One region of the Arthrobacter sp. LjRoot78 genome, then DNA from elsewhere that is predicted to be linked to it. Evidence: riboswitches for the same ligand, from Rfam matches in the RefSeq annotation. Region 1 holds a riboswitch; the other holds the start of a gene.
What was found. Region 1 has a riboswitch for S-adenosylmethionine ahead of ACSQ1X_RS13535 (aminotransferase class V-fold PLP-dependent enzyme). Riboswitches for the same ligand answer to the same signal wherever they lie in the genome.
Positions count from the first base shown of each region.

Region 2: it holds a riboswitch for S-adenosylmethionine, as region 1 does, so the genes downstream of both, metX (homoserine O-acetyltransferase MetX) here and ACSQ1X_RS13535 (aminotransferase class V-fold PLP-dependent enzyme) in region 1, are expected to answer to the same signal.

Region 1 covers NZ_CAXUTG020000001.1:2,907,018-2,911,426, forward strand. The annotation lists gene rsgA (ribosome small subunit-dependent GTPase A) at 1-283, shown strand, start outside; gene hisN (histidinol-phosphatase) at 348-1,160, shown strand; SAM riboswitch class IV at 1,378-1,491, shown strand; gene ACSQ1X_RS13535 (aminotransferase class V-fold PLP-dependent enzyme) at 1,527-2,939, shown strand; gene ACSQ1X_RS13540 (class I SAM-dependent methyltransferase) at 3,030-3,803, shown strand; gene ACSQ1X_RS13545 (metal-dependent transcriptional regulator) at 3,835-4,409, shown strand, end outside.
Region 2 covers NZ_CAXUTG020000001.1:1,490,325-1,494,733, forward strand. The annotation lists gene ACSQ1X_RS06820 (VOC family protein) at 93-731, opposite strand; SAM riboswitch class IV at 892-1,007, shown strand; gene ACSQ1X_RS06825 (bifunctional o-acetylhomoserine/o-acetylserine sulfhydrylase) at 1,077-2,393, shown strand; SAM riboswitch class IV at 2,485-2,600, shown strand; gene metX (homoserine O-acetyltransferase MetX) at 2,613-3,824, shown strand; gene ACSQ1X_RS06835 (MFS transporter) at 3,997-4,409, shown strand, end outside.

The DNA.
Region 1 (4,409 bases):
AAGCTGGATTATTGACACCCCGGGTATCCGGTCATTCGGCCTTGCCCACGTCGATCCGGACCGGATCCTGCGTTCGTTCCCCGACCTCGAACCCGGCACGGATGCCTGCGAACGCGGCTGCAAGCATGATGCATCCGCCGTCAACTGCGGCGTGGACGCCTGGGTGGCCGAAGGACACGCAGGGCCGTCCGGCGCGGCGCGTCTTGCGTCCCTGCGGCGGTTGCTCGGCACCGATCCCCGGATGGAAGCTCAGGAAGCGAAGGAACTCGGCATCGTTTCGTAGCAGGCGGAGGGGCCAGGGACCTGACATCCCGCCCGGCCGGCCACAGAGACGGTAGTTTGGAACCATGACCCAACCCGCTTCGAGCTACAACGACGACCTGCGCCTCGCCCATGTACTGGCTGACTCTGTCGACTCCCAGACCATGAGCCGCTTCAAGGCGCTGGACCTTCAGATTGAAACCAAACCGGACCTGACCCCGGTCACGGATGCTGACAAATCAGCTGAAGAGTCCATCCGCGGCCAGCTGTCCCGTTCCCGCCCGCGGGATGCCGTCCTCGGCGAAGAATTCGGCAGCTCCGGGCACGGTTCCCGCCGCTGGATCATCGATCCGATCGACGGCACCAAGAACTTCGTGCGCGGCGTGCCGGTGTGGGCCACCCTGATCGCCCTCGTGGATGAGGGCGAGCCGGTGGTCGGCCTGGTCAGCGCACCGGCGCTGGGAAAGCGCTGGTGGGCCGCTAAAGGGGCTGGCGCCTACATGGGACGGTCGCTTGCGGCAGCCACCCGGCTGAAGGTTTCGAACGTGTCCAAGCTCTCGGACGCCTCCCTCTCCTACTCGAGCCTTAGCGGCTGGAAGGAACGCGGCAACCTGGATGAATTCCTGGGCCTCACGGAGGACGTCTGGCGGACCCGGGCCTACGGCGACTTCTGGTCTTATTGCATGGTGGCCGAAGGGTCCGTGGACATCGCCTGCGAGCCGGAACTGAACCTCTACGACATGGCCGCCCTGGTGCCCATTGTCACCGAAGCCGGAGGCCGCTTCACTTCGCTGGAGGGAGTGGACGGCCCCTTCGGCGGGAATGCCCTCGCCACCAACTCGATCCTCCATTCGGAGGTCCTCAAGCGCCTGAACCCGGACCTCGACGACCTCCTCTGACGCGCAGCGCACCCCCCGGTCGCTAGGCGCGAGGGCGGCAGATCAACGCAGCGCCGAATGAACGCAGTGCCGAATAAACGACGGCGGACGCCCCTCCCAAGGGTGCGTCCGCCGTCCTTTGTTCGGCCGCAACGCCATTCTTCTGCCTCGCGTAACAAAGTGCTTAATAATTGCCGCAACTTTCCCGCGGCGCTGTCAATGTCCTAATCTCGAAACAGGTCACGAGTGCCAGCGCTAAACCCCGGTTTGCTGGCCGGCAACCCTCCATTCGCGGTGGGGTGCCCCGGGTGACGACCAGGCCGGTCCGGAACGGACCCGGCAAGCGCGGATCCCCGGAGTGAGGGGTCCCTTTACAGTGAGGTCCCCATGACTACTGCCACGTTCCCCGCAAACTCCGGAACCGCCCCCGCCCCAGCCCGTCTGGATGAACGGTTCAGCGTCGCCCGGCGCCCCCTCTCGGCCGTCACCGGCGCGGAGATCCAGGCTCCGCTGATCCAGGGCGGCCACGTCCGCTACGCGAACCTGGACTACGGCGCGTCGGCACCGGCACTGTCCGTCGTCTCGGCCTACCTCAACGAAATCCTGCCGTACTACGCCAGCGTGCACCGAGGCGCGGGCTACGCTTCGCAGATCAGCACGTCCGTGTACGAAAACGCGCGGAATATCGTCCGCGGCTTCGTGGGCGGCAGGCCGGACGATTCCGTCATTTTCACCAGGAACACCACCGACTCCCTGAACCTGCTGGCGGGCTGCCTGCCGGTGGCGGACGGCCGCCACACCGGTGAAGTGCTCTACCTGGACATCGAGCACCACGCCAACCTGCTCCCCTGGCAGGGCGTGCCGCACCGCAGCGTGGTTGCCGCGTCCACCCTGAAGGCAACCCTGGAGAGCCTGCGCACTGAACTCCGGCAGGGTGACATCAGCCTGCTGGCCGTCACCGGCGCCTCCAATGTCACCGGCGAAATCCTTCCGATCCGTGAACTGGCCGCTTTGGCGCACGAACACGGCGCAAGGATTGTGGTGGACGCGGCGCAACTGGCCCCGCACCGCCGCATCGACATCGCAGCGGACGACGTCGACTACCTCGCCTTCTCGGGTCACAAGCTGTATGCACCCTTCGGCTCCGGCGTCCTCGTGGGCCGGCCGGACTGGCTCGACGCCGGGACCCCCCACCTGGCAGGCGGCGGAGCGGTCCGCGAGGCCCGGCTGGATTCCGTCAGCTGGGCCACGGGACCGGCACGGCATGAGGGCGGCTCGCCCAACGTGCTCGGCGCCGCCACCCTTGCCCGCGCCACGCAGGTCATCGGCGCTCTGGACCAGGAGCTGTGGCACGCCCACGAGACCGCCATCCGGTCCTTCCTCGTGGAGGGGCTGCAGAGGATCGACGGCGTCACGGTGCACCAGATCTTCAGCGACACCAATGACACGATCGGGGTGGTCAACTTCTCCGTCGCCGGCTACGACGCGGGCCTTGTTGCGGCCTACCTCTCCGCCGAACACGGCGTGGGCCTGCGGGACGGCCGCTTCTGCGCCCACCCGCTGCTCAAGCGGCTGGGACTGCCCTCGGGCTCGCTCCGCGCAAGCTTCGGCGTCGGATCCCGGCTGGAGGACGCCCAGCGCCTGCTCGCTGGCATTGAGGAACTCCGCCGCACGGGCCTGGGCTGGGACTACGTTGTGGACGCGGGCCGCTGGGTGCCGGCCAACGACACCCGCAGCTACCCGGAATGGGCGCCCAATACCCCCGGCACCGCCGGCGCGGCGCCCTGCACCGACGACTGAGCGTTGGGCCTGAGGCCCGAGGACTGGGGACACGGTCTGTGCGGTAAATTCGAGGGGTAAGAATTCCAGCCTGCCCGAAGGAGATTGCACGTGGCACGGGGAGGCCCCAAACTGCACCACCAGCGCCGGCACGAGCTCGGCCAAAGCTTCCAGGACGGCGGTGAACACTACGACCGGGTCCGCCCAAGCTACCCTGGCGACTCTGCGGACTGGCTGATCGAAAGCGTCGGCGGGATCGCCGGAGTGTCCGACGCCGCTGACATTGGGGCGGGGACGGGCAAGTACACCGCATTGCTGGTGCAACGCGGGCTGGCAGTCTCCGCGGTGGATCCTTCACCGGACATGCTCGCCCAACTGCGCCTCGTCCTGCCGGGAGTTCCAGCGACGGAGGGCACAGCGGAGGCAACCGGACTCCCGGACGCGGCGTTCGACGTCGTCGTTGTTGCCCAGGCCTGGCACTGGTGCGATCCCCTCCTGGCAAGCACCGAACTGTCCCGCATCCTCCGCCCTGCCGGCGTGCTGGGACTGGTGTGGAATCAGCTGGATACGTCCGTCCCGTGGGTCCACCGCTTGTCCCGGATCATGCATGCAGGGGACGTGCACAAGCCGGACTTCCGTCCCGCAATCGGGCCGGAGTTTGCCGGGCTTGAGAGCCACCTGACACGCTGGGAAGACTCAGTGACCACCGGAGACATCGTCGAACTGGCAAAGTCCCGCAGCTATTACCTCGCGGCCGGCGAAAGTACGCGCGCAAAGGTCCGCCACAACCTGGACTGGTACCTCCACGAGCACCTGGGCCATTCCCCGGCGGACACCATCGGACTTCCCTACCTCACCCAGACCTGGCGGGCGTTCAAAGCATGAGTGCCGCAGCCAAAGCGGTAGGCTTGGACTCGTGAAGACCAGCGCGCCCTCCTCCTCCATCGAGGACTACGTCAAGGTCATCTACTCCTTTACGGAGTGGCAGGACAAGCCCATCACGTCCTCGCAGCTGGCCCAGCGGCTTGGCGTCGCAAACTCCTCGGTCTCGGAGATGGTCCGCAAACTCAAGGACCAGGGCCTGGTTGACCACAAGCCGTACAGCGCCATCACGCTCACGGCGGACGGAATCCGCCTCGCGCTCTCGATGGTCCGGCGTCACCGCCTGATTGAGACCTACCTCGTCCAGGAACTCGGCTACAGCTGGGATGAAGTCCACGACGAAGCCGAACTCCTGGAACACGCAGTGTCGGATACCTTCATCGAGCGGATGGCCCGCAAGCTCGGCGATCCCCTGCGCGACCCGCACGGTGACCCCATCCCGGCAGCGGACGGCACGGTCCATATGCCGCACGCCCATCGGATGAGCGAACTCGACGACGGCCACACAGGCCGGATCACCCGGATCAGCGACGACAACCCCGAACTCCTGCGCTATCTTTCCGCGCAGGAGATCGATCTCGATGCCGACATCGAAGTGCTTGGCCGGAA
Region 2 (4,409 bases), 1.4 Mb from region 1:
CCGCTGATAGCGGCCGAAGTTTATGGTGTGGCACCGTTAAGGGGCAGCAGGCTGCCGCGTGGTCCCTTGCGGTTCCACGTTGTGGAACCGGGTCAGATGGTTACTGCCCCGGAAGCGGTTTCGAAGGTGACGGAGAGGATCCCCGGTGTTCCCTTCGGGGCGATCCATTCGACGGCCACATCTTCCAAAGGCTTCTCGACCGGTTGACCGAGCCACTCCGTGACGCGTTCGGCCGAGCCCGCGATGGTGAGGCTGGACATCTTAACGTTGCTTGGGTAGGCGTTGGACGGGTGAAGCTCCGGGTCGCCTTCCCACTTGAGCATGTACGGAACCTGCGGGTCTGCAATGAGGCCCAGGATGCCGATCTGCTTCCAGACGAGTTCGCGGCCGTCGGGGAACTTGCGGTTGCCGTTGACAGCCGATCGGCCGAGGCGTTCTTCGAACGGTGCCAGGTCGTCCACTTCGACGCACCAGCCCATCCAGCCGCCGCCGGCTGCGGAGCGTGCCCGGACAGCCTGCCCGAACGGAGCCTTGTCGGAGGCCGGGTGGTCCAGGACCTCCACAACCTCCAGGTATTTGTGCCCGGCCAGCGGGATAATCATGTTGCGGGTGCCAAAACGGGGGTGTACCCCGCCCTTCACGGCTTCGACGCCGAGGGCGGTTGCAATACGTTCGGTGGTGGCAGCCAAGCCATCTTGTTCACAGGCGTAAGAGACGTGATCCATGCGCATGCCCTCATCTTGGCACTTTGTGATGGAGCTCTCAGCTAAGGGTGGCCTTACCAAGATGGGATGTCATGGCGGGCCGGCCTGAGGCCCGTGAAATCACGCCGCTGACGTCCTTCGTCACAAAGCTGTTCACAGGCAATCCGCCGTTCCTAGACTGGGGCCAGGTCATGAGCGCCAGCATCAAGCCCCGGCTAGCTGGCCGGCAACCCTCGTTCCGCGGTGGGGTGCCCCGGGTGAAGACCTGGCCCTCCGGCAACCGCCGGGCGGCAAGCGCGGCACCAGTCCTGCCAGGGAATGTCCAGCATGTCCTGCAGGGCAGAGGTGCCCTTCCTCAGAAGGAGCTCTCCGATGTCCAACGCATGGTCATTCGAAACCCGCCAGATCCACGCCGGCCAGGAGCCGGACAGCGCCACCGGCGCCAGGGCACTGCCTATCTACCAGACGACGTCGTTCGTGTTCCCGAGCGCCGAAAGCGCCGCCAACCGCTTCGCGCTGGCCGAGCTGGCGCCCATCTACACCCGCATCGGCAACCCCACCCAGGACACGGTGGAACAGCGCGTTGCCAGCCTGGAAGGTGGCCTGGCAGCGCTCCTGCTCAGCTCGGGCCAGGCTGCCGAAACCTTCGCCATCCTCAACGTGGCCGAAGCCGGCGACCACGTGGTGGCCAGCCCCAGCCTGTACGGCGGCACGTATAACCTCCTGGCCCACACCCTGAAGAAGTTCGGCATCTCCGTGACGTTCGTCGAGGATCCGGACAACCTCCAGCAGTGGAAGGATGCCGTCCGGCCGAACACCAAGCTCTTCTTCGCCGAGGTGGTCTCCAATCCGCGCCAGGATGTCCTGGACATCGAAGGCGTGTCCCGCGTTGCCCACGAGGCAGGCGTCCCGCTGATCGTGGACAACACGTTGTCCACTCCGTACCTCATCCGGCCGCTGGAATGGGGTGCCGACATTGTGGTGCACTCGGCCACGAAGTACCTCGGCGGGCACGGCAGCGCCATCGCCGGCGTGATCGTGGACTCCGGCAACTTCGACTTCGGAAAGGACCCGGAGAAGTTCCCGGGCTTCAATACGCCGGACCCCACCTACAACGGCCTTGTCTACGCCCGCGACCTCGGGGCGGACGGTGCACTGGGGGCGAACCTGTCCTACATCCTCAAGGCCCGCGTCCAGCTGCTGCGCGATCTCGGTTCGGCGGTATCCCCGTTCAACGCCTTCCTCATCGCCCAGGGGCTGGAAACCCTGAGCCTGCGTGTGGAGCGGCACGTTGCCAACGCGGTGACCGTCGCCGAGTGGCTGGAGTCCAGGGACGACGTCGAATCCGTCGCCTATGCGGGCCTGCCGTCCAGCCCCTGGTACGAGCGCGGCCGCAAGTATGGACCCAAGGGCACCGGCGCGATTGTGTCCTTCAACATCGCCGGCGGGGCCGAGGCAGGCAAGCGGTTCGTGGATGCCTTGGAGCTGCACTCCCACGTGGCAAACATCGGTGACGTGCGCTCCCTGGTCATCCACCCGGCGTCGACCACGCACAGCCAGTTGACGGAAGAGCAGCAGGCCGTGGCCGGTGTGACCCCCGGCCTGGTCCGCCTCTCGGTGGGGCTGGAGCACATCGACGACATCATCGCCGACCTCGACGCCGGTTTCCGCGCCGCCAAGGGCGACTGACCAGTACGGCTCCCGGCGTCCACGACGCCGGGAGTCATATTGATGTCACATTCTTAGCCATTGCGGCGACGCATTTCGTAGACTCTTTGAAGGTCATGAGTGCCAGCGACAGCCCCGGCTTGCTGGCCGGCAACCCTCCTTCCGCGGCGGGGTGCCCCGGGTGAAGACCTGGCCTGCCGGCCAGTTGGCGGCGGGCAAGCGCGAAGAAGAGGTCCTCAGATGACGATTGCCGTCACCCGCAGCGGTGTACCCGAAACAGATACCCGCGCAGTGGATGCAACCACAGGCAACACCACGGATACAACGACAGGCAACAACACGGATACCAGCACGGTGGACACCGCCGTCCCTGACGGTACGGTCAAGTTCCTCAGCGTTGGCGGGCTGGAGCTGGAGGCCGGCGGCTTTCTGCCGGACGTAACGCTTGCGTACGAAACATGGGGCACGCTGAACGCGGACCGTTCCAACGCCGTGCTGGTGCAGCACGCCCTCACCGGCACCACGCACGTCACCAGGGGTGCCAGCGACGAGGAAGGCTGGTGGGAACAGCTGGCCGGACCCGGAGCCCCCGTTGATACGGACAAGTACTTCGTGGTCTCCATCAACATCGTCGGCGGCTGCTACGGTTCCACCGGTCCTTCCGCCCCGGCCCCGGACGGTAAGCCGTGGGGTTCGCGCTTCCCCCTGGTGACCCTGCGGGACACAACGGCGGCCGAGTCCCGGCTGGCGGATGCGCTGGGGATCGAGAGCTGGTACGCGGTGTTGGGCGGCTCCCTGGGCGGAGCCCGGGCACTGGAATGGGCCGTGAGCTACCCGGACCGCGTCCGGCGCTGTGCCGTGATATCCATTGGAGCGAGCAGCACCGCCGAGCAGATCGCTTTTGCCCAGGCCCAGACCCTCGCCATCCGCCAGGACGTCAACTTCAACGACGGCGACTACTACGGCGGCCCGGAGCCGGAAGCCGGCCTGGCCCTGGCACGCAGGATCGCACACATCACCTACCGCTCCGCGTACGAGCTGGAGACCCGGTTCGGCCGCAACGCCCAGAGCAGCGAGAGCCCGCTCGAAGCGGTGTCGCTGGGGGACCGCGGCCGCTACCAGGTGGAGAGCTACCTCGACCACCAGGGCACCAAGCTGGTCCGGCGCTTCGATGCCAACAGCTACATCGCCATCACCGAAGCGCTCATGAGCCACGACGTGGGCCGCGGGCGCGGTCCGCTCAAGGACGCGTTGGCCCAGGCCACGGCCGAGTTCTTTATTGCCGCCGTGAATACGGACCGGCTGTATTTTCCGGCACAGTCTTATGAACTCGCGGCTGCGCTGCCGGGGGATGTGCCAGTGCACGTCATCGAAGCGCCCATCGGCCATGACGGCTTCCTGACCGAGATCGGCCAGCTCAGCACGCAGTTGCGGCAGAACTTCTTCGCATAGCCCCGTCGGCTCAATGTGCATTTTTGCAGAGCAGTTCTGCAGAAAATGGCGTTGAGCCTGCGGCAATGTGAGTCCATACTCTAGGGGACCGGCGCGTTGGTGGTGCACATCACACGCGGCCGCTACGGAATGGTCCACATGGCGTCGACGGAGACGCCGAAGGAGTTCACAAATGAGCACGCAAGACTCCGCCGCAAGGCGCACAGATGAGACTGACGTCAAGGCCTCCGGCCTGAAGAAGGTGGTGACGGCCTCGATGGCCGGCACTGTTGTTGAGTGGTACGAGTTCTTCCTCTACGCCTCGGCGGCAACACTGGTTTTCGGCAAGATGTTCTTCCCCAATTCCGGCACGGAGCTGGACGGGATTATTGCCGCCTTCGTGACTTACGCGGTGGGCTTCGTCGCCCGTCCCATCGGCGGCATCGTTTTTGGCCACTTCGGTGACAAGTTCGGCCGCAAGCAGCTGCTCCAGCTGAGCATCATCCTGGTGGGCGTCTCCACGTTCGCGATGGGCTGCCTCCCCACCTTCGCGCAGATCGGCTACTGGGCACCCGCCCTGCTGGTGTTCCTGCGGTTCGTGCAGGG